4 regions of the Streptomyces sp. NPDC051677 genome follow, and region 4 is predicted to be linked to each of the others. Evidence: riboswitches for the same ligand, from Rfam matches in the RefSeq annotation. Region 4 holds a riboswitch; each other region holds the start of a gene.

Region 1 (5,825 bases), on a different contig from region 4:
CTCCCGGTGGCGGTGCCAGACCAGGGCCTGCGGGGTGTAGTGCAGCCGGTGGCCCTCGGCGAGGACGCGGACGAACCCGTAGAGATCGTCGCCGCCCCGCGCGAGCGTGCCCGCACCCGTCGCCGGGTCGAAGCCGCCGACCGCCCGCAGCACCTCCGTACGGAAGGCCATGCTGGCGCCGGAGCCGAAGCGGCCCGCGGTGAAGGGGAACAGCGGCTCGTCGGCGGGCGGGTCGTACGGGTCGTACGTGCGGGCCGTGAAGCCCTTGGCGAAGCCGCCGTGGCTCTCCAGGAGGACCTGGGCGGGCGTGCGCAGCCGGGCCGGGAGGATCAGGCCGGTGGCGCAGCCGAGGCGGGGATCGGCGGTGAACGGCGCGGTGAGTTCCGTGAGCCAACGCGGGTCCGCCACCACGTCGTCGTCCGTGAAGGCGATCACCTCGCCGTGCGCGGCCTCGACGCCCTTGTTGTGCGCGACGGCGAGACCGGGCGTCGGCTCGGTCACGTACCGCACGCGCTCGGCGTACTTGTGCGTCACCAGGTCCCGGGTCGCGTCCGTCACGGGCGCGTTGTCGACGATGATGATCTCGAAGTCCGGGTGGTCCTGGGCGAGGAGCGAGTCGAGGGCGTGGGCGAGCAGTTCGGCGCGCTCGTGGGTGGCGATGACGATGGTGGTGAACGGGACGGGCTTGGGGCCGGGCAGCCGGGCGGGACCCGGCGCAATGTGCTCGCGGACGGCCAGGTCCACGAGGACCGCCCTCGGATCGGCGCCCTCCGGTACCTGCCCCAGAAGCGTCCCGACCGGCCGCCCACCCCGCCTGACCAGCACGAACACCGGGCCGTGCGTGACGGGCGGGCTGCCCGGGCCGGGTTTGAGCGCGCCTCCTTCGTCCAGTTCGAGCTCGGCGATCTGCACCGGCCGGATGTCGAGGAACCTCTCGATCTCCAGCCGCACGATCTCCTGCCGCACACCTCTCGCGCGGGACATGAACCCCCCTTGTCTCATGACCGCCCCTGACAATCCCCGCCTGCTCCCGACCATCCCCGACCGTCCCCAGCCGTCCCTGGCCAGTCCCGACCGTCCCCGGCCGCTCCGTCTCTCCCCCGGCCAGTCCCCGGCCGCTTCGTCCCTCCCCGGCCGCTCCGACCCTTCCCCGGCCAGTCATCGACCGCCTCCGCCGGCCCCTGGCCAGTCTCGGCCAGTCCCGACCGTCCCCGGCTGTCCCCGACCGCCTCCGACCGTTCCTCGTGTGATCGTCACGCTCGGCGCAGGCGGCCCGCGCTCTTCAGGGTGCGTGCGGCCGCCGCGGCGAGCCTCGGCCGGTTGCGCACGAAGTGGTGTGCGCGGCGCGACGGTTCACGGCTGAGCCAGTAGAGCGCGGCGCCCACCCCCGGACGCGTCCACGCCCCCTCGAACACGGGGATCTCGCCGGTCTTCAACGAGTCCTTGTACTCTGCCGCGCCCCGCCCCAGGTCGAGCAGGCCGATGCCCTCGGCGGCGGCCGACTCGGCCATCCGCAGATGCAGCACCAGGCCCGGCGAGTACTTCGCGAACTCCGGGTCGTACGACGGGAACCAGCAGGCCAGGACCGTCGACGAACGCAGGCCGAAGTGCGCGGCGAGCGGCCGATCACCGGCGTAGAGGACGGACAGCGTGCCGGCGCACTCCGGTGCGCGCGTCTCGGCGAGCACGTCCACCAGTCGGGTGATCCACTCCTGGGCGAACCGGTCCCGGCGGCCGGTCCTGCGGTACTGCGCGGACTTCCACGCCATGAGCGTGCGCAGCGCGGCCGGGTCGCGTTCGTCGAACACGAACCGCAGCTCCCCGACCTGACGACCGAGCCTGCGCTCCTTGGCGAGCGTCGTCTTCAGGAACTTCGGCGACTGGGCCCGCAGTACGGACTCGTAGGTCTCGTAACCCTTTTCTACGTCGATGACATAAGCGGCGTACTCCTCGGCCGCGTGCGGGACGAACAGCCCTTGTTCCGCCTCCAGGTTGTCGAAGGCGAAGCTCGACAGGGAGCACGCCCGCATCAGTTCTGCGGCGTTCAGGCCGAGACCCGGGGCCAGCACCGCGCCCTGCGCGTCCGAGACGCCGTACGCGAGGGCCTGACCCTGGCCGAACCGGCCCCGCTCATAGGGCAGGAAGCCGACCGGCTCACGCCCCTCGTACACGACCGCCACGCGCGCGCGTGGCCGCACGAGGCCCACGGCGTCGGTGAACTCCGGTTCCATGAAGGGGTTTCGCGGAAGCGTTGACGCGGCACGCAGCGCGCGCCACCGCTCCCTGTCCCCCTCGCCGAGGTCTTCCGGCCTCAGCACACGAATGCGCCCACTGCTCAACCTGACCCCCCGATCAAGTCCCCCCTGGACACCTGGACGGTACCGCTCCACCCGGGCGTCGCGGTAGGTAGCGTCCCATCTTGTTGCCAACCGGTACAGAGGCCTTTAACCGTCCGCTACCCGGCGATGCGCCAGAAAGCCGTTTCTTTGCGCCACTCCTCAACCAGTTCTGCACCAGTAGGCAAAGGGGAGTTGGCAGAACCGGACAGGACCTGGTCGTCGTTCGGCTCGTGTCGAACCAGGGGGGTACGGCATCCGTATTCTCTGATCATGGCCGCACCCACCGCATATGCCGAGCGCACCCCGTACTCCGCGTACTCCCTGATCGCCACCGACCTGGACGGAACGCTGCTGCGCGGCGACGACACGTTCTCCGACCGGTCCCTCGACGCGCTCGCGCGGGTGGCCGCCGCCGGCGCACGCCACCTGGTGGTCACCGGACGCCCCGCGCCCCGCGTGCGCCCCCTGCTCGACCGGCTGCACAGCAGGGGGCTCGCGGTGTGCGGACAGGGCGCGCAGTTGTACGACGCCGGCGCGGACCGTCTGCTGTGGTCGGTCACCCTGGACCGGGAGCTGGCCGAGACCGCGCTCGGCAAGATCGAGGCGGAGGTGGGGCAGCTGTACGCGGCCGTCGACCAGGACGGCGTGGACGGGCTGACGCTCATCGAGCCGGGCTACCGGATGCCGCACCCGACCCTGCCCGCCTTGCGCGTCGACCGACGCGACGACCTGTGGTGCGAGCCGATCAGCAAGGTGTTGCTGCGCCACCCCACCCTGTCCGACGACGAGTTGGCGGCGACGGCCCGCGCGGCGGTCGGCTCGCTCGCCACGGTCACCATGTCGGGGCCCGGCACGGTCGAGCTCCAGCCCTGCGGGATCACCAAGGCGACGGGCCTGGCCCTGGCCGCCGAACACCTGGGCCTGCGGCCCGAGGACACCGTCGCCTTCGGGGACATGCCCAACGACATCCCGATGTTCGACTGGGCCGCGCGCGGAGTCGCGATGGCCAACGCCCACCCCGAACTGAAGGCGATGGCCGACGAGGTGACGACGTCGAACGAGGACGACGGCGTGGCCGTCGTCCTCGAAAGACTGTTCCCGTAAGACCCGTAAGACCCGTAAGACCCGTAGGACCCGCAGACCTGTAGGACCTGTAGACCCCCAGGGCCCTATGGGGATCTGTCAGTACGCGCCGAACACGTTGTCGATCGAGCCGTACCGGGCGGCCGCGTAGTTGCAGGCCGCGGTGATGTTGGCGACCGGGTCGTAGGAGTCCCAGGAGGTGCCGGCGACATGGTAGGCGTTGAAGGTCGGGTCGATGACCTGGAGCAGGCCCTTGGACGGGATGCCCGCGGCCGCGTTGGAGTCCCAGAGGTTGATGGCGTAGGGGTTGCCGGAGGACTCACGGATGACGTTGCGGTAGATGCCGTTGTACGTCCCCGGGATCCCGTGCTGGGCCATGACCTGCAGGGAGGCACGGATCCAGCCGTCGAGGTTGTTGGCGTACCCGAGGCTGGTGGCGGTGACGACGGTCGGGGTCGCCGCGGAGGCGCCGGTCGCGCCGAGGAGTGGGAGGGCGAGCACGGCCGCGCCGGTGGCGGCGACGGTGAGCGTGCGGGCGAGACGGTTACGACGGGTGCGGCGCGGCTGAGCGGCAGCGGGCATGACGAATTTCCTCTCCGGCGCCTGCGAGGTGAGCTGTCGGGTTCGGGCGGGAGCTGCCCGGTCGCGTCCTGACGGGCGCGACTTCACCCCGAGCCGTACCGATATGTCTGAGACATCCGGACCGGCGACTTACCTGGTTCCCCCGCTCCTGCCGCGCGTTCTCGGTGGGTGTACGGGCGGCGGCAGGATTCGGCGTTCCGCCCGACAGGCCGGGAACGTATGCGAGAGCACATGTCCGGAACAAGTGGCAGATTCACAGATCACCCCTATTGACCTTGGTCTGTGACCTATGGGGTGCTTGATCCTTTGTGGGTGCAAAGCCTCAACTTGCTTGGAGGTGTGGAGGATCGGTGAATGGCGAGGCCAGGCGGGTCCAGCGGGGGGAGTGAGTCAAGTCACCAGCGTCCACAAGTGCGGCGAATCGGGCATTAACGCCAAGTCGGTAAAGGTGGGGAGGGGGTGGAGGTGGCAGCTGCGACGGTGATGGCGCCGTCGGATGGAAGTCATCACTTCCGGCTAACTCCATAAATATCTGCTCATATATTTTAATCAAGAACATATCGGGCGTGATCCGATACCACCTGGCCTGTAACCGTGGGGGCTATCGGTGATCGAAACGTGACCGGATACGCTGACTTGAGTGATGGCAGAGACCTATCGACAAACCGCGTAACCGCCACTAGACACCAGCAGACAGGAGACCCCTCGTGACCGTCGTCGGGCCGTTCGGGCTGAGCGTGCGGGACCAGGCTCTGGAAGCCGATGTCCAGGCCGGATTGGCGGCTGTCGAGGAAGGCTTGCTCGAAGCCACCAAGAGTGAGGTTCCGTTCATCACGGAGGCCGCCCAGCATCTCGTGCGGGCGGGCGGGAAGCGGTTCCGGCCGCTGCTCGTGGTGCTCGCGTCGCAGTTCGGGGACCCGTACGCGCCGGGCATCGTGCCGTCGGCCGTCGTCGTGGAGCTGACCCACCTGGCCACGCTGTACCACGACGACGTGATGGACGAGGCCGCCGTGCGCCGCGGGGTGCCCAGCGCGAACGCCCGCTGGGGGAACTCCGTCGCCGTCCTCACGGGTGACTTCCTCTTCGCGCGCGCCTCCCACATCCTGGCCGACCTCGGACCGGAGGCGGTGCGGGTGCAGGCGGAGGCGTTCGAGCGGCTGGTCACCGGGCAGATCCTGGAGACGGCCGGTCCGACCGACGGACGCGACCCGGTCGAGCACTACCTCGACGTGCTCGGCGGCAAGACGGGCTCGCTGGTGGCGGTGGCCTGCCGGTTCGGGGCGATGATGTCGGGCGCCGACGAGACCGTCGTCGACGTGCTGACGCAGTACGGCGAGCGGCTGGGCGTCGCCTTCCAGCTGGCCGACGACGTCCTGGACATCGCGTCCGACTCGCGGGAGTCGGGCAAGACGCCCGGGACGGATCTCCGCGAGGGCGTTCCCACGCTGCCCGTGCTGCGGCTGCGGGAGCGGGCGGCGCGGCTGTCGCTGCCCGAGGACATCGCCCTGTGCGAGCTGCTGGACTCCGACCTGAGCGACGACGCCCGGCTCGCCGAGGCCCTGGAGGCGCTCCGCGCGCACCCGGCGCTGGAGCAGGCCCGCCGGGACACCGTGCGGTACGCGAAGGACGCGCGGTCCGCGCTGGCGCCGCTGCGGGAGTGCGACGCGAAGGCGGCGCTGATGGAGCTCTGCGACGCAGTGGTCCACCGAGCCGGCTGACCCCCTCGGGCCCCGCACCCTCCTCCTCGCCCGCCTTCCCGTCCGGCCCCGCCACGCGCTCGGGGCCCGGCCCCTCCTCCTCGCCCGCCCGCCCTCCCGTCCG
Region 2 (5,825 bases), on a different contig from region 4:
TCCGTGAACACCTTGATCATCTTGGTGTTGGCGGGGAGCACCTCGGCGGCGAAGCGGCGGATGTCGCGCTCGCGCGCGACGGCCGCGATGTGTTCGAGGAGGGCGGAGGCGACACCGCGGCCCTGGTGGGCGTCCTGCACGAGGAAGGCGACCTCGGCCTCGTCGGCAGGCGCGGAGGCGGCCATCCCGTCGGCGCCAATGCGGTCATAGCGTACGGTTGCGATGAACTCGCCGCCGACGGTGGCCGCGAGTCCCACCCGGTCCACGAAGTCGTGGTGCGTGAAGCGGTGGACGTCCTTCGCGGACAGGCGCGGGTAGGGCGCGAAGAAGCGGTAGTACTTCGACTCGTCCGAGACCTGCTCGTAGAAGCTGACCAGACGCTCGGCGTCATCGACGGTGATGGGGCGGATGCGTGCGGTGCCGCCGTCGCGCAGCACCACGTCGGCCTCCCAGTGGGCGGGGTACTCGTGCCGGTCCGACGCGCTCTGCATGGGGCCCAGAGTACGGCTCGCGTCCGACAACGGCGCGAGGCAGTCTGTTCAGGACGGATGCCGGATCGAGGCCGCGATCCGACGACCGCACGGGACGGGTCCTGAAGGACCCGTCCCGCACACGCTTCACGTGTGGAACACTGGTCTAGACAACCTGAACCTGAAGGGCAGCATCACATGGCTGAGCGCCGCGTCAACGTCGGCTGGGCCGAGGGCCTTCACGCCCGCCCCGCTTCCATCTTCGTCCGGGCCGCCACGGCCGCAGGTATCCCGGTGACGATCGCCAAGGCCGACGGCAACCCCGTCAACGCGGCCTCCATGCTGGCCGTGCTCGGCCTGGGCGCCCAGGGCGGCGAGGAGATCGTCCTCGCCTCCGAGGCCGAGGGCGCGGACATCGCCCTCGACCGTCTCGCGAAGCTGGTCGCCGAGGGTCTCGAGGAACTCCCCGAGACCGTCTGATCAACCCCTGGGAATTGAGGGCTGCGGGGCTCGTCCGAATTATCGGGCGAGCCCTTCGCATTTCCCGCCAACGGGCAGCAGAAATAATCCCCCGCGAATTATCTCCTCTTTGTATACGGCTCTCGTGTTAATGCCGCACGCTCGTCATGTTTACGGGAGGTTGCGAAGTCCTCACACGGTCGACGCGCTCCGGTCCGCCGGAAAAGCGCAGTCGGTGCGCCACTGTGGTGCGCTCGGTGTGCAGCGCCGTGATCGCCCGTGCGCGCTCCCCGTCGCCGCGCGCCACGGCGTCCACGATCGCGCCGTGCTCCGCCCAGGACTCCACGGGGTTGACCGGCGCCTCCACCGTGTACATCCAGGCGATCTTGTGGCGAAGCTGGGTGAGCATCGAGGTCAGGGCGTGGCTTCCGGAGGACTGGGCGAGCGTCTCGTGGAACCAGCCGCCCAGGGAGCGCAGATCCTCGCTGTTGCCCCTCCTGGCCCGCTCCTGGCCCAGCCGGACGAGGCCGCGCAGCACCTTCAGGTGGGCCTCCGTGCGCCGCTGGGCGGCCCGGGCGGCGCCGAGCGGCTCCAGGAGCATGCGCATCTCCAGCACGTCCGCGGCCTCCTGCTCGGTCGGCTCCGCGACGCACGCGCCCGCGTGCCGCCGCGTCACGACGAAGCCCTCGGCCTCCAGCGTGCGCAGCGCCTCCCGGACGGGGACGCGGGAAACGCCGTAGCGGCGGGCGAGGAGTTCCTCGGTGAGGCGGCTGCCGCGCTCGTAGACACCCGCGACGATGTCGTCCCGAATGGCCGTGCACACCGAGTGCGCCGGAATACGCATGACGGACCTCCGCCTTAATCCCCGTGAAACGTCGACGGTTGACGTGTGTTCCGTGACTCTATTGCAATGAGCGGGAATTTCCGATGGCGGGTCGGAATCCATGGATATTTTTTGGACAGCAGGGCATCGGAAACGGCGAAAGCCCCGGCCGGGAGGGCCGGGGCTGGACGATCTGTCGCCGTGCGTCGTCAGACGTTCACGCCGTGCTGGCGGAGGTAGGCGACCGGGTCGATGTCCGAGCCGTACTCCGCCGTGGTGCGGGCCTCGAAGTGCAGATGCGGACCGGTGACGTTGCCGGTCGCGCCGGACAGGCCGATCTGCTGGCCGGGAGTGACCTGTTGGCCCACCGAGACGCTGATGGACGACAGGTGTCCGTACTGGGTGTACGTGCCGTCGTTCATCTTGATGACCACCTGGTTGCCGTACGACCCGCCCCAGCCGGCCTCGACGACGGTGCCCAGGCCGACCGCGTGCACCGTGGTGCCGGTCGCGGCGTGGAAGTCGATGCCGGTGTGGCTGCCGGAGGACCACAGCGAACTGCTGGCGTGGTAACCGGTGGAGACGTAGGAACCCGTGATCGGCGGCACGAAGGCGTTGAGTCGCTTGCGCTCGGCCTCGCGGGCGGCACGCACGCGTGCCTCGCGCTCCTCCACGGCCTTCTTGGCGGCCGCCTGGCGCGCGGCCTGCTCGTAGGCGGCCTGCTTCTGCACGGCGACCTGGTCGTCGATCTGTTCGGCGGCGGCCTCGCCGGCGGTGACGACGGGGATCAGCCCGGTCTGCTCGGGCGTGGGCTCGGCGGCGAAGGCCGGAGCGGAGGCGACGGTGGCCATGACACCGGTGGTGGTGAGCGCCGCGACGCCCGCCGCGCGCGCGGTGGTGCGCTGCATCCGGCTGGGCCGACGGTGCTTCCCGGTGGCGCAGGTGAACGCCATGAAGTGGGGGGTGTCCTTTCCTTCCCTCTCGCCTACCGGGTTAGCTGACGGGTTCGGAGCAGGAAGGTCTCCTACGGACCCCCTCGCGGCTCGCGCGGGCGTCCGATTCACCCCAGGGACTTCTGGGCCCCTCCAGCCGCGAAGGCGGCGACAGGAGGGAGGGTCCCCGGCTCCCCTGGCTCGCGCCGTACGGGGACTCGGCGATGACTGTCCGGTGCCGCGGCTGCGGCGCACTGCCTGACGAACAGCCCGCATGAAGCTAAGCGGGACGGGTTTCAATCCTCAAACGAATCCCGGTTTTTGTAGCGCATCCCACAGGGCAGACAGGCAACCTCCGCCTCAATTCGGACACGCAGCGGCCCTGGTGACGTTTCCGTCGGCCAGGGCCCCTGCGCGCGTGTGCCGTTGGCGCGTGCACCGCGCCTGCCGGTCCGCCTACTCGGCGGACACGACCTTCACCTCGCCGATGCCGAGGGCCTCCACCGGCTCCTTGATCTGAGCCGCGTCGCCGACGAGGACGGTCACCAGCCGGTCCACCGGGAAGGCGTTCACGGCCGCCGCGGTGGCCTCCACGGTGCCGGTCGCGGCGAGCTGCTGGTACAGCGTCGCCTGGTAGTCGTCGGGCAGGTGCTGCTCGACCTGGTCGGCCAGCGTGCCCGCGACGGCAGCGGCGGTCTCGAACTTCAGCGGCGCCACCCCGACCAGGTTCTGCACGGCGACGTCGCGCTCGGCGTCGGTCAGGCCCCCCTCGGCGAGGGTGCGCAGCACCTTCCAGAGGTCCTCCAGGGCGGGACCGGTGTTCGGGGTGTCCACGGAGCCGCTGATGGCGAGCATCGCGGCGCCCGAGCCGTCCGGCGCGGACCGCAGGACCTGCCCGAAGGCGCGGACGCCGTAGGTGTAGCCCTTCTCCTCGCGCAGGACGCGGTCCAGGCGGGAGGTGAGGGTGCCGCCCAGGCAGTACGTGCCGAGCACCTGCGCGGGCCACACGCGGTCGTGCCGGTCGGCGCCGATCCGGCCGATCAGCAGCTGCGTCTGGACGGCGCCGGGGCGGTCCACGATGACGACCCTGCCGGTGTCGTCGGCGGTGACCGGCGGCACGGGCCGCGGCTGGGCCGAGGAGCCCGTCCAGGCGCCCAGGGTGTCGCCGAGGAGGGCGTCCAGGTCGGTGCCGGTGAGGTCGCCGACGACGACGGCGGTGGCCGTGGCGGGGCGCACGTGCCTCTCGTAGAACGCGCGCACGGCGGCGGAGTCGATCTTCTCGACCGTCTCCACGGTGCCCTGGCGCGGGCGCGACATGCGCGCGGTGGCCGGGAACAGCTCCTTGGAGAGCTCCTTGGCGGCGCGCCGGGAGGGGTTGGCGAGCTCGTGCGGGATCTCGTCCAGGCGGTTGCGGACGAGGCGCTCGACCTCGCTGTCGGCGAACGCGGGCGCCCTGAGGGCGTCGGCGAGCAGACCGAGGCCCTTGGGCAGGCGCGAGGCCGGCACTTCGAGGCTGAGGCGGACGCCGGGGTGGTCGGCGTGCGCGTCCAGGGTGGCGCCGCAGCGCTCCAGTTCGGCGGCGAACTCCTCGGCGGAGTGCTTGTCGGTGCCCTCGGAGAAGGCTCGCGCCATGATCGTGGCGACGCCGTCGAGGCCGGCCGGTTCGGCGTCCAGGGGCGCGTCGAGGAGGATCTCGACGGCGACGACCTGCTGGCCGGGCCGGTGGCAGTGCAGCACGGTCAGGCCGTTGGCCAGCGCGGCGCGCTCCGGCGCGGGGAACGCCCAGGGCTTGGCCTCGCCCGCCGCGGGCTGGGGGTGGAAGTCCATCGTGGCGAGCTCGGTCACTGGGCCGCCTCCTCGTTCTCGTCCTGGTCGGCGGGGGCTTCGGCAGCGGTCGGCTCGTAGACGAGCACCGCGCGGTTGTCGGGGCGCAGGCGGGCCTTGGCGACCTCCTGCACCTCCTCGGACGTCACGTCCAGCACGCGCTGGACGGCGGTCAGGGCGAGCTGCGGGTCGCCGAACAGGACGGCGTAGCGGCACAGTTCGTCGGCACGGCCGGCGACGGTGCCGAGCCGGTCGAGCCACTCGCGCTCCAACTGGGCCTGGGCGCGCTCCATTTCCTCGGCCGTGGGGCCCTCCTCGGCGAACCGGGCGAGCTCCTCGTCGATGGCGGTCTCGATGACGGGCACCTCGACGTCACCGGACGTCTTCACGTCCAGCCAGCCCAGGGAGGGCGCGCCGGCGAGCCGCAGCAGGCCGAAGCCGGCCGCCACGGCCGTACGGTCGCGGCGCACGAGCCGGTTGTAGAGGCGGGAGGACTCGCCGCCGCCGAGGACGGTGAGCGCCAGGTCGACGGCGTCGCACGCGCGCGTGCCGTCCTCGGGCAGGCGGTAGGCGGCCATCAGGGCGCGGGCCGGCACCTCCTCCTCGACGATTTCGCGCAGCTGCTCGCCGATGACGTCGGGCAGCGAGCCGTCGCGCGGCTCGGGCTTGCCGTCGTGGCCCGGGATGGAGCCGAAGTACTTCTCGACCCAGGCGAGGGTCTCCTCGGGGTCGATGTCGCCGACCACGGACAGGACCGCGTTGTTGGGCGCGTAGTACGTCCGGAAGAACGCGCGCGCGTCCTCCAGGGTCGCCGCGTCCAGGTCGGCCATCGAGCCGATCGGCGTGTGGTGGTAGGGGTGGCCGTCCGGGTAGGCGAGGGCCGTCAGCTTCTCGAAGGCCGTGCCGTAGGGGACGTTGTCGTAGCGTTGGCGGCGCTCGTTCTTGACGACGTCGCGCTGGTTCTCCATCGACTCGTCGTCGAGGGCGGCGAGCAGCGAGCCCATGCGGTCGGCCTCCAGCCAGAGGGCGAGCTCCAGCTGGTGGGCGGGCATGGTCTCGAAGTAGTTGGTGCGCTCGAAGCTGGTGGTGCCGTTGAGCGAGCCGCCCGCGCCCTGGACCAGCTCGAAGTGGCCGTTGCCCTTGACCTGTCCGGAGCCCTGGAACATCAGGTGCTCGAAAAGGTGAGCAAGGCCGGTACGACCCTTGACTTCGTGTCGTGAACCGACGTCGTACCACAGGCACACCGCCGCGACGGGGGTCAGGTGGTCCTCCGAAAGCACCACGCGCAGGCCGTTGGCCAGGCGGTGCTCGGTCGCT
Region 3 (5,825 bases), on a different contig from region 4:
TGCCCAGGCTCACGGCCGCCCGCCCGGTCCCCGTAAAATCGACCTCACTGTGTCTGATTCCGTGAGTACCCCCGAAGTCCCCCAGCCCTCCCCCGGCGGCGAGCACCACCCGGGTGAGTCCGTTCGGCATACCCGTGCCAAGGGGGAGCCCCGGTTCCCCGACGGGCCCAAGGCCGATCCCGCCGGGTCGCACTTCGAGCGGCGCATCCGGAGCTTCCAGCCCCGGCGCAGCCGGGTGACGGCCGGGCAGGCGGACGCCTTGCAGCGGCTGTGGGCCAAGTGGGGACTCGACATCGACGGGCACCCCGTCGACCTCGCCGAGTTGTTCGGCGGCGACCGTCCGGTCGTCCTGGAGATCGGCTTCGGCATGGGCGAGGCGACCGCGCAGATGGCGGCCGCCGACCCGGACACCGACATCCTCGCGGTGGACGTGCACACGCCCGGCCAGGGCAACCTGCTCAACCTCGCCGACCAGAACGGCCTGACCAACGTCCGGGTCGCCAACGGCGACGCGATCATCCTGCTGCGCGAGATGCTGCCGACGGACTCGCTCGACGGGCTGCGCGTCTACTTCCCCGACCCCTGGCCGAAGAAGCGCCACCACAAGCGGCGCCTCATCCAGCCCGCGTTCCTCGACCTCGCCGCGACGCGGCTCAGGCCGGGCGCGCTCGTGCACTGCGCCACGGACTGGGAGCCGTACGCGGAGCAGATGCTGGACGTGCTCACCGCGCACCCCGACTTCGAGAACACCCGGGCCGACGGCGGGTTCGCGCCCCGGCCCGGCTTCCGGCCGCTGACCCGTTTCGAGGGGCAGGGGCTGGACAAGGGGCACGTGGTGAACGATCTGCTCTTCCGCCGCGTACAGCATCGCGTCCGGCCCGGGGATCGCCGACCGGCCTAGGGATCACTGACCGACCGCCCCGTCCACCACAGTCCCCTCCCTCGTTAGGGTCGATGCCGTGGCCATCAGTCCCCCGTTTCCGCCCTACCCGCCGCATCCCCCCGGCGGCGCTCCCGAGGCCGGTGTGCTCAGGCACGCGCACTGGTGGCAGCGCAGGTGGGTGCGTTACGGGGCGCTCATCACGCTGCTCGCGCTGTCCGGGCTGGTCATCGTCGCGCTGGTGCGGGAGCAGACCGGCACCGAGGGGTTCCTCGTCGGGCTCGGGCTCGCGGTGCTGCCCGTGCCGCTGCTCATAGCCGCCTTCCGCTGGCTGGACCGGGTCGAGCCCGGGCCCTGGCGCAACCTGGTGTTCGCCTTCGCCTGGGGTGCGTGCGCGGCGGCGCTGATCGCCATCGTCGCCAACAGCTTCGCCACCCGGTGGATAGCCACCGCGACCGCCGACCCGTCCAGCGCGGACACCCTGGGGGCGACGGTCATAGCGCCGATCGTCGAGGAGTCCGCCAAGGCCGCCGCCGTCCTCCTCGTCTTCCTCTTCCGCAGGCGGGACTTCACCGGGATCGTCGACGGCGTGGTCATCGCCGGCGTCACCGCCACCGGCTTCGCGTTCACCGAGAACATCCTCTACCTCGGCACCGCCTTCGGCACTGACCAGCTCACCGGCGACAGCGGCATCGCCTCCGTCACCGCCGCGACCTTCTTCGTACGCGTCATCATGTCGCCGTTCGCGCACCCCCTGTTCACGGTCCTGACCGGCATCGGCTTCGGCGTCGCGGCGCTCTCCGGGGAACGTCAGCACCTGCGGCGCGTGCTGCTCCCGCTGTCCGGGCTGCTTCTCGCGATGGGCATGCACGCCCTGTGGAACGGCTCCTCGACGTTCGGCGAGTTCGGGTTCTTCGCGGTGTACGCGGCGTTCATGGTGCCCGCGTTCGGACTGCTGACCTGGCTGGTGGTGTGGACGCGCCAACGCGAACTGCGCACCGTACGCGAGGAACTGCCCGCCTACGCGGCCGCCGGCTGGCTCACCCCGGCCGAGCCGTTCGCGCTCGGTTCGATGCGGGCCCGGCGCGTGGCCCGGGTGTACGCGGGCCGCCACCTCGGCAAACCGGCGGCGCGGGAGGTGGCGCGGTACGAGGCGTACGCGACGTCCCTGGCGTTCCTGCGTCACCGCGGTCGGCGGGGGCGGGCGAACGCCGACTTCGTCGTACGGGAGCGGGAGTTGCTGAACGAGCTGTGGCGGCGCAAGGACATCGCCCGGCCCGCGCTGGACCACGCCGCCCGGATAACGGCCCCGCCGGTCCGGGCGACCGCGCCGCCCTGGCCGGTGTACGGGGTGTACGGGTACGGCCAGGGGCCGGTTCAGGCGCCGGGCCAGGGGCAGTGGCCGGGCTACGGGTATCCCGCGGCACACGCGCCGGGCTACGGGTATCCCGCAGCACACATATCGGGCTACGGGTATCCCGCACAGCCACATCCGGGACAGCCGTATCCCGCACAGCCACATCCGGGACAGCCGTATCCCGCACAGCCCTATCCCGCACAGCCCTATCCGGCCTCCAACCCCTACCAGTCGTGACCAGTAGGAGTAAGAGGGGGCAGGAGAGGGCTCAGGAGGAGTACGGGGGAGTAGGGGGGTAGGAGGGGCTCAGGCCGAGGCCTGGGTCAGCCTGGTGACCTCCGCGTCCGTCAGGTGCAGCTCCGCCACCTCCAGCAGCGCCGGCAGCTGCTCGATCGTCCGCGCGGAGGCGATCGGCGCGGCCACCGTGGGCTGCGCCGCGAGCCACGCCAGCGCGACCGTGGCGACCTGGGCGTCGTGGGCCTGTGCGATCTCGTCCAGGGCGGTGAGCACCTTCTGGCCCCGCTCCGTGTCGAGGTGCTTGGCGGCGCCGGCGGCGCGGGCGCTCTCCACCGTCGTACCGGGCCGGTACTTGCCGGTGAGGAAGCCGGAGGCCAGCGCATAGTACGGGACGGCGGCGAGGCCGAAGCGGGCGGCGAGGTCCTGGAGGCCGCCCTCGTAGGTGTCGCGCGAGACCAGGTTGTAGTGGGGCTGGAGGGCGACGTAGCGGGCCAGGCCCTCGCGGTCGGAGAACTCCAGGGACTCCTGGAGGCGTTCGGGGGAGATGTTGGAGGCGGCGATGTGGCGGACCTTGCCGGCCTTCACCAGTTCGTCGAGCGCGCCGACGATCTCCGCGACGGGCACCTCGGTCTTGTCGAAGTGCGTGTAGTAGAGGTCGATGTGGTCGGTGCCGAGGCGGCGCAGGGAGGCGTCGGCGGCGGCCTTGATGTTGGCCGCGGTCAGGCCGGGGAAGTCTGGGTGCTGGCTGACCTTGGTGGCGATGACGATGTCGTCGCGGTTGCCGCGCTTCTTCACCCAGTTGCCGATGATGGTCTCGGACTCACCGCCGGAGTTGCCCTCGACCCACGCCGAGTAGGCGTCGGCGGTGTCGAGGAAGTTGCCGCCGGCGGCCGCGTAGGCGTCGAGGACGGCGAAGGAGGTCGTCTCGTCGGCGGTCCAGCCGAAGACGTTGCCGCCGAGGGAGAGCGGGAAGACCTCGAGGTCGGAGGAGCCGAGCTTGCGAAGAGAAGTCATGCTTCATATCAACGGGCTCGGGCGGCACACCCATTCCATGGGCAACGCAAAGAACGTGTGAACACCCCTGAGGGGGCCGCCCTGAGTGGCCGCCCTGAGGGGTGTTCCGGTCCTACGGGTATGACAGGTGCTCCCCGGAGGGACTGCTCAGGGGTTGAGGCCCTTGTCGCGCAGCCAGGCCATCGGGTCGACGCCGTCGGAGTTGCCGTTGGGGTGGACCTCGAGGTGGAGGTGGGGCCCGGTCACGTTGCCCGTCGCGCCGACGCGGCCGATCACGTCACCGGTGCCGACCTTCTGGCCGACACTGACGCTGATGGAGGACTGGTGGCAGAACCAGAGCTCGGTGCCGTCGTCCAGCGTCAGGATGGTGCGGTAGCCGTAGGAACCGGCCCAGCCCGCCTCCGTGATGGTGCCGCTGTGGACGGCCTTGATGAGCGTGCCGGTGGGAGCGGCGAAGTCCAGGCCCGTGTGGTAGCCGGAGGACCACATGGAGCCGGCCTGACCGAAGGTCGAGGTGATCGTGTACGAGGAGGTCGGCAGCGTGTACTGCTTGGCGAGCTCGGCCAGGCGCGCGGCCTCGGCCTTCTCCGCGGCCTCCGCGGCGGCCTTCGCCTTGACGGCGGCTGCCTTGGCCTTCGCGTCCTGCTCGGCCTTGGCGACGGCGTCGCTCGCGGCCTTGGCTGCGGCGGCCTCGGCGGCGGCCTGGGCCTTGGTCTCGATCTGGGTCTGCTGCGACTCGGCCTGCGCCATGATCCGGCTGCGCAGGGCCTCACCGGCGTCGGAGGCGCTCTGGCTGCTGTCGTCGGCGGTCGTCTCGGAGCCGAAGCTCGACAGGGCCGGCGCGGCGTCCTGGGCGGGCTCGTCGTCGGAGATGAGCGAGCCGACGTTCGGCAGGTCCGGCAGGGAGATGGAGACGGGGGCCTTGCCGGTGTTGGCGCTGGCCATGCCTCCCGCGCTGACGGCGGCTATGACGCCGACGCCGAGGACGGTGGAGCTGCGGGCGAACCCGCCGCCGCGCTGCTTGGCGACACGGTGCTTGCCGCGTACCGGGCGAATGGACTCCGCGGTGGGGTTCCACTCCTCCCAGGGGCCCTCGTCGGTGCGGTAGTCGCCGTAGCCGAAGGTCTCGGTGGACCGCTGGGCGGGCACGAACGGGGCTTCTGGGGCAGGCCGGTTGGACGCCACGCGGGCGTACTCCTTTCCTTCCGTCGCCTACCGGGTTAGCTGACGGGTTCGGAGCGGGAAGGTCTCCTACGCGCGTATACCGGCCGTGGACTCCGCGAGTTCACGGTGGCTTCCGTGCGATTCACCCCAAGGTGGTGGTTCCCCGGTTCCCTTGCGGGATTCGGCAGTGCGCACGGAGCCGACTCTTGTGACGGCTGGGACGACCGCGCTGCGTTATCGAACGTTAATAGACCTGGGGGCCGGTTTCCAAGCTCTTCTGCTTGATCAACAACATTTTCGGCCTGGGACTTTCGACCCATGACCGGTGAAAAACGGGCGAGTTGACGGAAGGGACGTCCAGAAACACAGCGCACGCACAGTAACCAACCAGCCACATGCCCGGGATGGGCGCCGAGGAGTCCCGGATACGCACCGAGGGCCGGAACCCTTTCGGATTCCGGCCCTCGGCCTTCAGTAGCGGGGACAGGATTTGAACCTGCGACCTCTGGGTTATGAGCCCAGCGAGCTACCGAGCTGCTCCACCCCGCGTCGTTGTGACTCCAGTCTACGCTACTTCCGGGGCGCGAAACACCACGGTTTACCGCCGCCCCTGACGCCCCGCCCTCACCGCCTCATTCCAGGTGCCGGTTCGGGGCCTTCGCCCGCGCCTCGAACTCCGCAAGGACGAGGACGTCGACGCCCGCGGCCGTCAGGAGCCCGGTTCCGTCCGCCTCCGTCACGAAGGTGTCGGGCTCGCGCCAGGCGGTGACCACCCGGCGCACGCCCGCGTCGAGGATGAGGCGGGCGCAGGGGGAGGGACGGGAGGAGCGGCGGGCGCAGGGTTCGAGGCTGCTGTACACGGTGGCCGTGGGCAGCCGGGGGTCGGCGGGGTCGAGCTTCGCGAGGGCCGCCTCCTCGGCGTGCACGACCGGGTCGCCGGCCTCGCGGGAGTGACCGCGGGCCAGTTCCGTGCCGTCGGCGGCCACGATCACCGCGCCGACGCTGAATGCGGTCCGCGACGGCGGGCACTGGGCCGCGAGCTCGCAGGCGAGGGCCAGCCAGTGGCGGTCGGCCGCGGCGGCGAGCGGTCCGGCGCCGGGGGCGGTGGGCTGGTAGCGGTTCAGCACGACGTCCTCGATGCGCCGCGTCTCGACCAGGCGCAGCCGTCCGCCC
Region 4 (5,825 bases):
CGGACGCCGGACAGGACCGGCCGGTGCTGTTCAACTCCTGGGAGGCCACCTACTTCGACATCTCCGAGGAGCAGCAGGCGACCCTCGCCCGGCGCGCCGCGGCGATCGGCGTCGAGCTGTTCGTCGTGGACGACGGCTGGTTCGGGGCGCGCACCGGCGACCACGCCGGACTCGGCGACTGGCGGCCCAACCCCGACCGCTTCCCGAACGGCCTGAAGCCGCTCGCCGACTACGTGCACGCCCTCGGCATGCAGTTCGGCATCTGGGTCGAGCCCGAGATGGTCAACCCCGACAGCGAGCTGTACCGGGCGCACCCCGACTGGGTGCAGTTCCAACCGGGACGAAAGCGGACGGAGTTCCGCAACCAGCTCGTGCTGAACCTCGCGCGCGAGGACGTCCAGGAGTACCTCTGGGAGCAGCTCGACGCGCTCCTGTCCAGCGCCCCCGTCGACTACGTGAAGTGGGACTTCAACCGCTGCTTCACCGACGCCGGCTGGCCGGACGATCCCTACCCGCAGCGCCTCTGGGTGGACCATGTGCGGGCCCTCTACGCCCTGCTGGACCGGCTGCGGGCCGCCCACCCGGGCGTCGCCTTCGAGTCCTGCTCGGGCGGCGGCGGACGCATCGACCTCGGGATCATGAGCCGCACCGACCAGGTGTGGACCTCCGACAACACCGACCCCCTGGACCGGCTCGACATCCAGCACGGCTTCAGTCAGATCCACCCCGCCAGGGTCATGGCCGCCTGGGTCACGGACAGCCCGAACGCCCAGCTCAACGGCCGGGTCAGCTCGCTGCGCTTCCGGTTCGTCAGCGCCATGGCCGGAGTGCTCGGCGTCGGCGGGGACCTCTCGGAGTGGAGCGAGGAGGAGCTCGCCGAGGCCCGGGAGTGGGTGGAGCTCTACAAGGAGATCCGGCCCCTCGTGCAGCACGGCGACCTCTACCGGCTGCGGCCCCCGGCCGGCGGCCTGAGCGCCGTCCAGTACGTGCGCGGCGACGAGGCGGTCGTCCTCGCCTGGCTCCAGGCGCAGCGGTTCGGCGAGCCCGTTCCGGCGCTGCGGCTGCGGGGACTCGACCCGACAGCATCGTACGAATGCCGTGAAACGGGCGAAGTGCACCGAGGGGCCGTGCTGCTGCACCACGGGCTGCGGATTGGGCTGCGAGGCGACCTCGATGCGACGGTTATCCGACTGCGTCGCATTTGAGGAGTCTGTCCGAATTGGAGCCTTAATTCCAACTCGCTGCGGAATAAGGGAACCTGGGGAAGTCTCACGTGAGCAGCGTCATATTCGTGACCGTACGTCGTGCGTCATGCTCACGTAATTCGCATGCCTTTCCAGGGGGTTCGGCGAAAAGCGGTCCTTTTGATTGACGGAGCGTGACTGGGAATTCGCACAGCGGATCAAGAGAATTGCGTTGTCCGTGCAACCTCTGCTTGTCCCTGTGCGTCTTGGTCGCTTACGTTCCACACCAATCCGGACGGACGCCTAATCCTGCCGCCGTCCGGTGTCCGCACACTCACCCGTACCCGGCAGGAGCGGGGGACCCACAGGCAGAACCGCCTGTTCCGGTCCCGGAACAGGCTTGGGGTAAAGCCGTGCCTCGGCGCGGCCGGACATCTCCAGTCCGCACCCGACAGCTCACCTCGCAGGCGCCGGAGAGGAATTCGTCATGCCCGCGAAGGGTAAGCACCGCCGTCCCAAGTCCCAGCGCTTCACCCGTTCCATCGCCGTCGCCGGAACCGGCGGCGTCGCGCTCGCCCTTCCGCTCATAGGCGCCACCGGCGCCCATGCGGCCCCCGTGCAGTCGGCTTCCCAGTCTGTTGCGCAGACGGTTGCGCAGTCCGTTTCCGAAAAGGCCGTGCAGTCCGTTCCGGTGGCGCAGAAGAAAACCGCTGCCACGAACACCCGGACGTACATCGTGCGGTCCGGCGACTACCTCTCGAAGATCGCCGACGAGCAGCACGTCAGCGGCGGCTGGCAGAAGCTGTACCAGGACAACCGGGCGGCCATCGGCAGCGACCCGTCGCTGATCCACCCCGGCCTGAAGCTCTCGATCGGCAAGAAGGCCACGACCGGCAGCACCAAGTCGTCGTCCGGTTCGTCGTCGTCCTCGTCTTCCTCCGCGAAGGCGACCACCCAGGCCGCCGAGAAGACCACCAGCACCTCCAGCGGTTACGTCCTCCCCGTGGCCGGCGCGACCATCGGAACCGGTTACCACGTGGCCGGCAGCATGTGGTCCAGCGGCTACCACACCGGCGTCGACTTCGTCGTCCCGACCGGCACCTCCCTCAAGGCCGTGGGCGCGGGCACCGTCGTCTCCGCGGGCTGGGGCGGCGCGTACGGCAACCAGGTCGTCATCAAGCTCGCCGACGGCTACTACGCCCAGTACGGTCACCTCTCGCAGCTCTCCGTCTCGGCCGGCCAGACCGTGACCGCGGGCCAGCAGATCGGCCTGTCCGGCGCGACCGGCAACGTGACCGGCCCGCACCTGCACTTCGAGATCCGCACCACGCCGGACTATGGCTCGGACGTGGACCCGGTCGCCTACCTCCGCTCGCACGGCGTCGCCGTCGGCTGACCCCGCCGACGACCGCACGCCACACGCCTGACCACGCCTGACACGCAGCCGAAGGCCGGACCCCGATCCCCGGGTCCGGCCTTCGGTGTTTCCGCATGCCGGCCCCGCCGACCGGACCTTGCGTGTTCGTGATCGTTTCATTGCGGCCGCGTGGCAGCCCTTTTCGTCCCCTCGACAGGCGGGGCACGGTGGGGCCACAGTGATCTCCGTCAGGGGGCAAGCGCTTTCTACCGTTCTTCGGAGGTCCCGTGCCCGGCGCCGACCGACGCACCGTCATCAACCGGTTCCTGAGTACCGCGGCGGCCGTGACGCTTCTGGTCGGCGCCGCACCGCCCGCCCTGGCCGCGGCCGGCGGCACGGACCTCGTCCGCCCCGACGACCGGCGGCTCGCCTACGAGGGGCACTGGGGCCGTACCGCCGAGGCCGCGATCACCGTCAACTCCGGTTCCCGGCTGCGGTTCCGGTTCGCGGGCGGCGCCGTCCACGCCCTGTTCGACGTCTCGTCGGTCACCGTGCCCGCGCAGGTGTACGTCTCGGTCGACGGGGGCCCGAAGACGCTGTACGCCGTCGACCGCGCCGACCTCGCGATCACGGCGACCGGGCGGGGTCCGCACACGGTCGAGCTGTCCCTGAAGGACGTCTACTCGCGGGCCGGGCGGTGGACGCCCCCGCTGGAGACCGGAGTCGTGCTGACCGGCATCAAAGGCCGGCTCCTCGCCCACCATGCGGTCAAGAAAGGTGAGTTGGCGTTCTACGGCGACTCCGTCACTCAGGGTGTGATGGCGCTCTGCGAGGTCAACACCTCCGACTGCGCCGACGGCACGGCCGCGTACCCGACCCTCGTCGCCGACGCCCTGCACGCCGCGCTCACCCAGGTCGGGTTCGGGCGGCAGGGTGTGATCCAGACCGGGAACGGGGGAGTGCCGACCGCCGGTGACGCCTACGGCTGGAACTTCGCGGGCTCCCCGGCGCGCCCGGACCGCAACGCCGACGTGATCGTCGTCAGCCAGGGAACCAACGACACCGCCTACGGCTCGACCGAGTTCCGTGCCGCCTACCGCTCCTACCTCGAGCGCCTGCGGTCGGCCGCCCCGCACGCCCGCATCCTCGCCCTGCGCCCCTTCGACGGGTCGCGCGCCGCCGACATCGCCGCGGTGGTCGACGAACTCGCCGACACTCGCACGGAGTTCGTCGACACGACCGGCTGGCTCTCGGCGGCGGACGGCGACTTCCACGGCGCCGTCCACCCGAGCGCCCAGGGTCACCGCAAGGCGGCCGACCGCCTCGTCGCCCTCATCGGACACCTCGCGAAGGAGCACCGATGAACGTCACCCGACGCCGAAGAGCCGGCGTCGTCTCCGGTCCCCGCACCTGGACCCGCCGGGCGCCAACAGGTGCCCAGGCCGTCCCTCACCACCCCGCCCACTGAAGGAGTCGCTTCCCGTGACGACCACGCGCAGAGCATTCGGAGCCCTCGCCGCCGGAGCCGCCCTGGCCGCCCTCGCCCCCGCCGGCGCCGCGAGCGCCACGCCCCGCCACCGCCGTCTGATCGCCCACGACGACTTCCGGCACGGTCTGCGCCAGTGGGCCGTGGAACTGGAGAAGGGCGGGACCGTCACCGCCTCCCGCGGCGCCCTGGAGGTCGACGTGCCCGCCGGGGCCACGATCTGGTTCAGGCGGCCGTTCGAAGGACCGTACGTCCTCGAATACGTCGCCACGCCCGTCTCCGCGGGCGGGGTCAACGACCGTGTGTCCGACCTGAACAACTTCTGGAACGCCGTCGACGTCCGCTCCCCGGACGACCTCTTCGCCACCCCGCGCGGCGGCGCCCTCGCCGAGTACGACTACCTCAAGGCGTACTACGTCGGTTACGGCGCCAACACCAACACCACCACCCGGCTGCGCCGCTACGTCGGCGAGGCCGGGGTGCGCCCACTGGTCTACGACTACACCGAGCCGCTGCTCGTCGCGAACGAGCCGAACCAGGTGCGCATCGTGTCCGACGGCTCGGCCGTGCGCTGGTGGAACAACGGGCGGCTCGTCTTCGACTACACCGACCCGGAGCCGTACACCGGCGGGCACTTCGCGTTCCGGACCACGTGGAGCCACTTCCGCATCAACGACTTCCGGGTGTGGTCCCTTATTCCCTGATTGGCCAACTCTTTAGGAGTGGCTTATCTCACCGTCCGTCAACCCCTTCCTACGGTCGCGTAAGTCACATTCGAAGGTGAATCATGAACTGCTGTGGCAGACGATTCGAAGAATGACAACAGATCAGTGATCGGGTCGTACGTGGCGGTGGGGGACAGCTTCACCGAGGGCGTCGGCGACCCCGGCCCCGACGGGGCGTTCGTCGGCTGGGCGGACCGGTTCGCGGTACTTCTCGCGGACCGGCGGCCCGAAGGCGATTTCAACTACACCAACCTCGCGGTCCGTGGAAAGCTGCTCGACCAGATCGTGGAGGACCAACTCCCCAGGGCGGTGCGGCTCGCCCCGGACCTGGTCTCCTTCTGTGCGGGCGGCAACGACATCCTCCGTCCCGGCACCGACCCGGACGAGGTCGCCGAGCGCTTCGAGCGCGCGATCGCGTCCCTGACCGCCGCAGCCGGCACGGTCATGGTGACCACCGGCTTCGACACCCGTGGCGTTCCCCTGCTCAAGCATCTGCGCGGCAAGATCGCCACCTACAACGGGCATGTCCGTGCCGTCGCCGACCGGTACGGCTGCCCGGTGCTCGACCTGTGGTCCCTGAAGTCCGTGCAGGACCGCAGGGCCTGGGACGGCGACCGGCTCCACCTCTCCCCGGAGGGGCACACGCGCGTGGCGCTGCGCGCGGGGCAGGTCCTCGGCCTCCAGGTACCGGCCGACCCGGAGCAGGCCTGGCCGCCGCTCCCGCCGCGCGGCACCCTCGACGTGCGGCGCGACGACGTCCACTGGGCGCGCGAGTACCTGGTGCCGTGGATCGGACGCCGGCTGCGCGGGGAGTCCTCCGGCGACCACGTGACCGCCAAGGGCGCGCTGTCGCCGGACGACATCAGGATGCGGATCGCGGCCGTGGCCTGAGCGCTCCTGAGCGGGCCGGAGCGGGTGACCGCCTGGGCCGCTCCACCAGTGAGGTGAGCACACGGGAGTGGTGCGCGGGCGGGGGGGGGGGGGGGGGGGGGGGGCGGGCCGCCCCCCCCCCCCCCCCCCCCCCCGCCCGACACCTCGAAGGACCGGTGCCGCATGCCCCTTTCCCGTACGCC

Evidence for each region. Region 4 has a riboswitch for cyclic di-AMP ahead of ACIBAF_RS09365 (peptidoglycan DD-metalloendopeptidase family protein). Riboswitches for the same ligand answer to the same signal wherever they lie in the genome.
Region 1: linked by a shared signal. The riboswitch ahead of ACIBAF_RS33505 (transglycosylase SLT domain-containing protein) and the one ahead of ACIBAF_RS09365 (peptidoglycan DD-metalloendopeptidase family protein) in region 4 are both predicted to bind cyclic di-AMP.
Region 2: linked by a shared signal. The riboswitch ahead of ACIBAF_RS26505 (M23 family metallopeptidase) and the one ahead of ACIBAF_RS09365 (peptidoglycan DD-metalloendopeptidase family protein) in region 4 are both predicted to bind cyclic di-AMP.
Region 3: linked by a shared signal. The riboswitch ahead of ACIBAF_RS40315 (M23 family metallopeptidase) and the one ahead of ACIBAF_RS09365 (peptidoglycan DD-metalloendopeptidase family protein) in region 4 are both predicted to bind cyclic di-AMP.

The regions. Positions count from the first base shown of each region.
Region 1 is NZ_JBITCT010000036.1:19,581-25,405, reverse strand. It holds gene ACIBAF_RS33520 (glycosyltransferase) at 1-984, opposite strand, end outside; gene ACIBAF_RS33515 (GNAT family N-acetyltransferase) at 1,254-2,318, opposite strand; gene ACIBAF_RS33510 (HAD family hydrolase) at 2,610-3,443, shown strand; gene ACIBAF_RS33505 (transglycosylase SLT domain-containing protein) at 3,522-4,004, opposite strand; cyclic di-AMP (ydaO/yuaA leader) riboswitch at 4,008-4,209, opposite strand; gene ACIBAF_RS33500 (polyprenyl synthetase family protein) at 4,712-5,722, shown strand.
Region 2 is NZ_JBITCT010000024.1:20,095-25,919, forward strand. It holds gene ACIBAF_RS26490 (GNAT family N-acetyltransferase) at 1-491, opposite strand, end outside; gene ACIBAF_RS26495 (HPr family phosphocarrier protein) at 669-950, shown strand; gene ACIBAF_RS26500 (GntR family transcriptional regulator) at 1,078-1,773, opposite strand; gene ACIBAF_RS26505 (M23 family metallopeptidase) at 1,962-2,705, opposite strand; cyclic di-AMP (ydaO/yuaA leader) riboswitch at 2,720-2,918, opposite strand; gene ACIBAF_RS26510 (M16 family metallopeptidase) at 3,141-4,529, opposite strand; gene ACIBAF_RS26515 (M16 family metallopeptidase) at 4,526-5,825, opposite strand, start outside.
Region 3 is NZ_JBITCT010000052.1:5,949-11,773, forward strand. It holds gene trmB (tRNA (guanosine(46)-N7)-methyltransferase TrmB) at 50-901, shown strand; gene ACIBAF_RS40305 (PrsW family glutamic-type intramembrane protease) at 960-2,474, shown strand; gene ACIBAF_RS40310 (aldo/keto reductase) at 2,544-3,488, opposite strand; gene ACIBAF_RS40315 (M23 family metallopeptidase) at 3,636-4,673, opposite strand; cyclic di-AMP (ydaO/yuaA leader) riboswitch at 4,681-4,849, opposite strand; tRNA gene ACIBAF_RS40320 (tRNA-Met) at 5,128-5,201, opposite strand; gene ACIBAF_RS40325 (dihydrofolate reductase family protein) at 5,285-5,825, opposite strand, start outside.
Region 4 is NZ_JBITCT010000006.1:177,648-183,472, forward strand. It holds gene ACIBAF_RS09360 (alpha-galactosidase) at 1-1,205, shown strand, start outside; cyclic di-AMP (ydaO/yuaA leader) riboswitch at 1,510-1,667, shown strand; gene ACIBAF_RS09365 (peptidoglycan DD-metalloendopeptidase family protein) at 1,672-2,580, shown strand; gene ACIBAF_RS09370 (GDSL-type esterase/lipase family protein) at 2,829-3,905, shown strand; gene ACIBAF_RS09375 (DUF6250 domain-containing protein) at 4,024-4,731, shown strand; gene ACIBAF_RS09380 (SGNH/GDSL hydrolase family protein) at 4,858-5,643, shown strand; gene ACIBAF_RS09385 (SIMPL domain-containing protein) at 5,806-5,825, shown strand, end outside.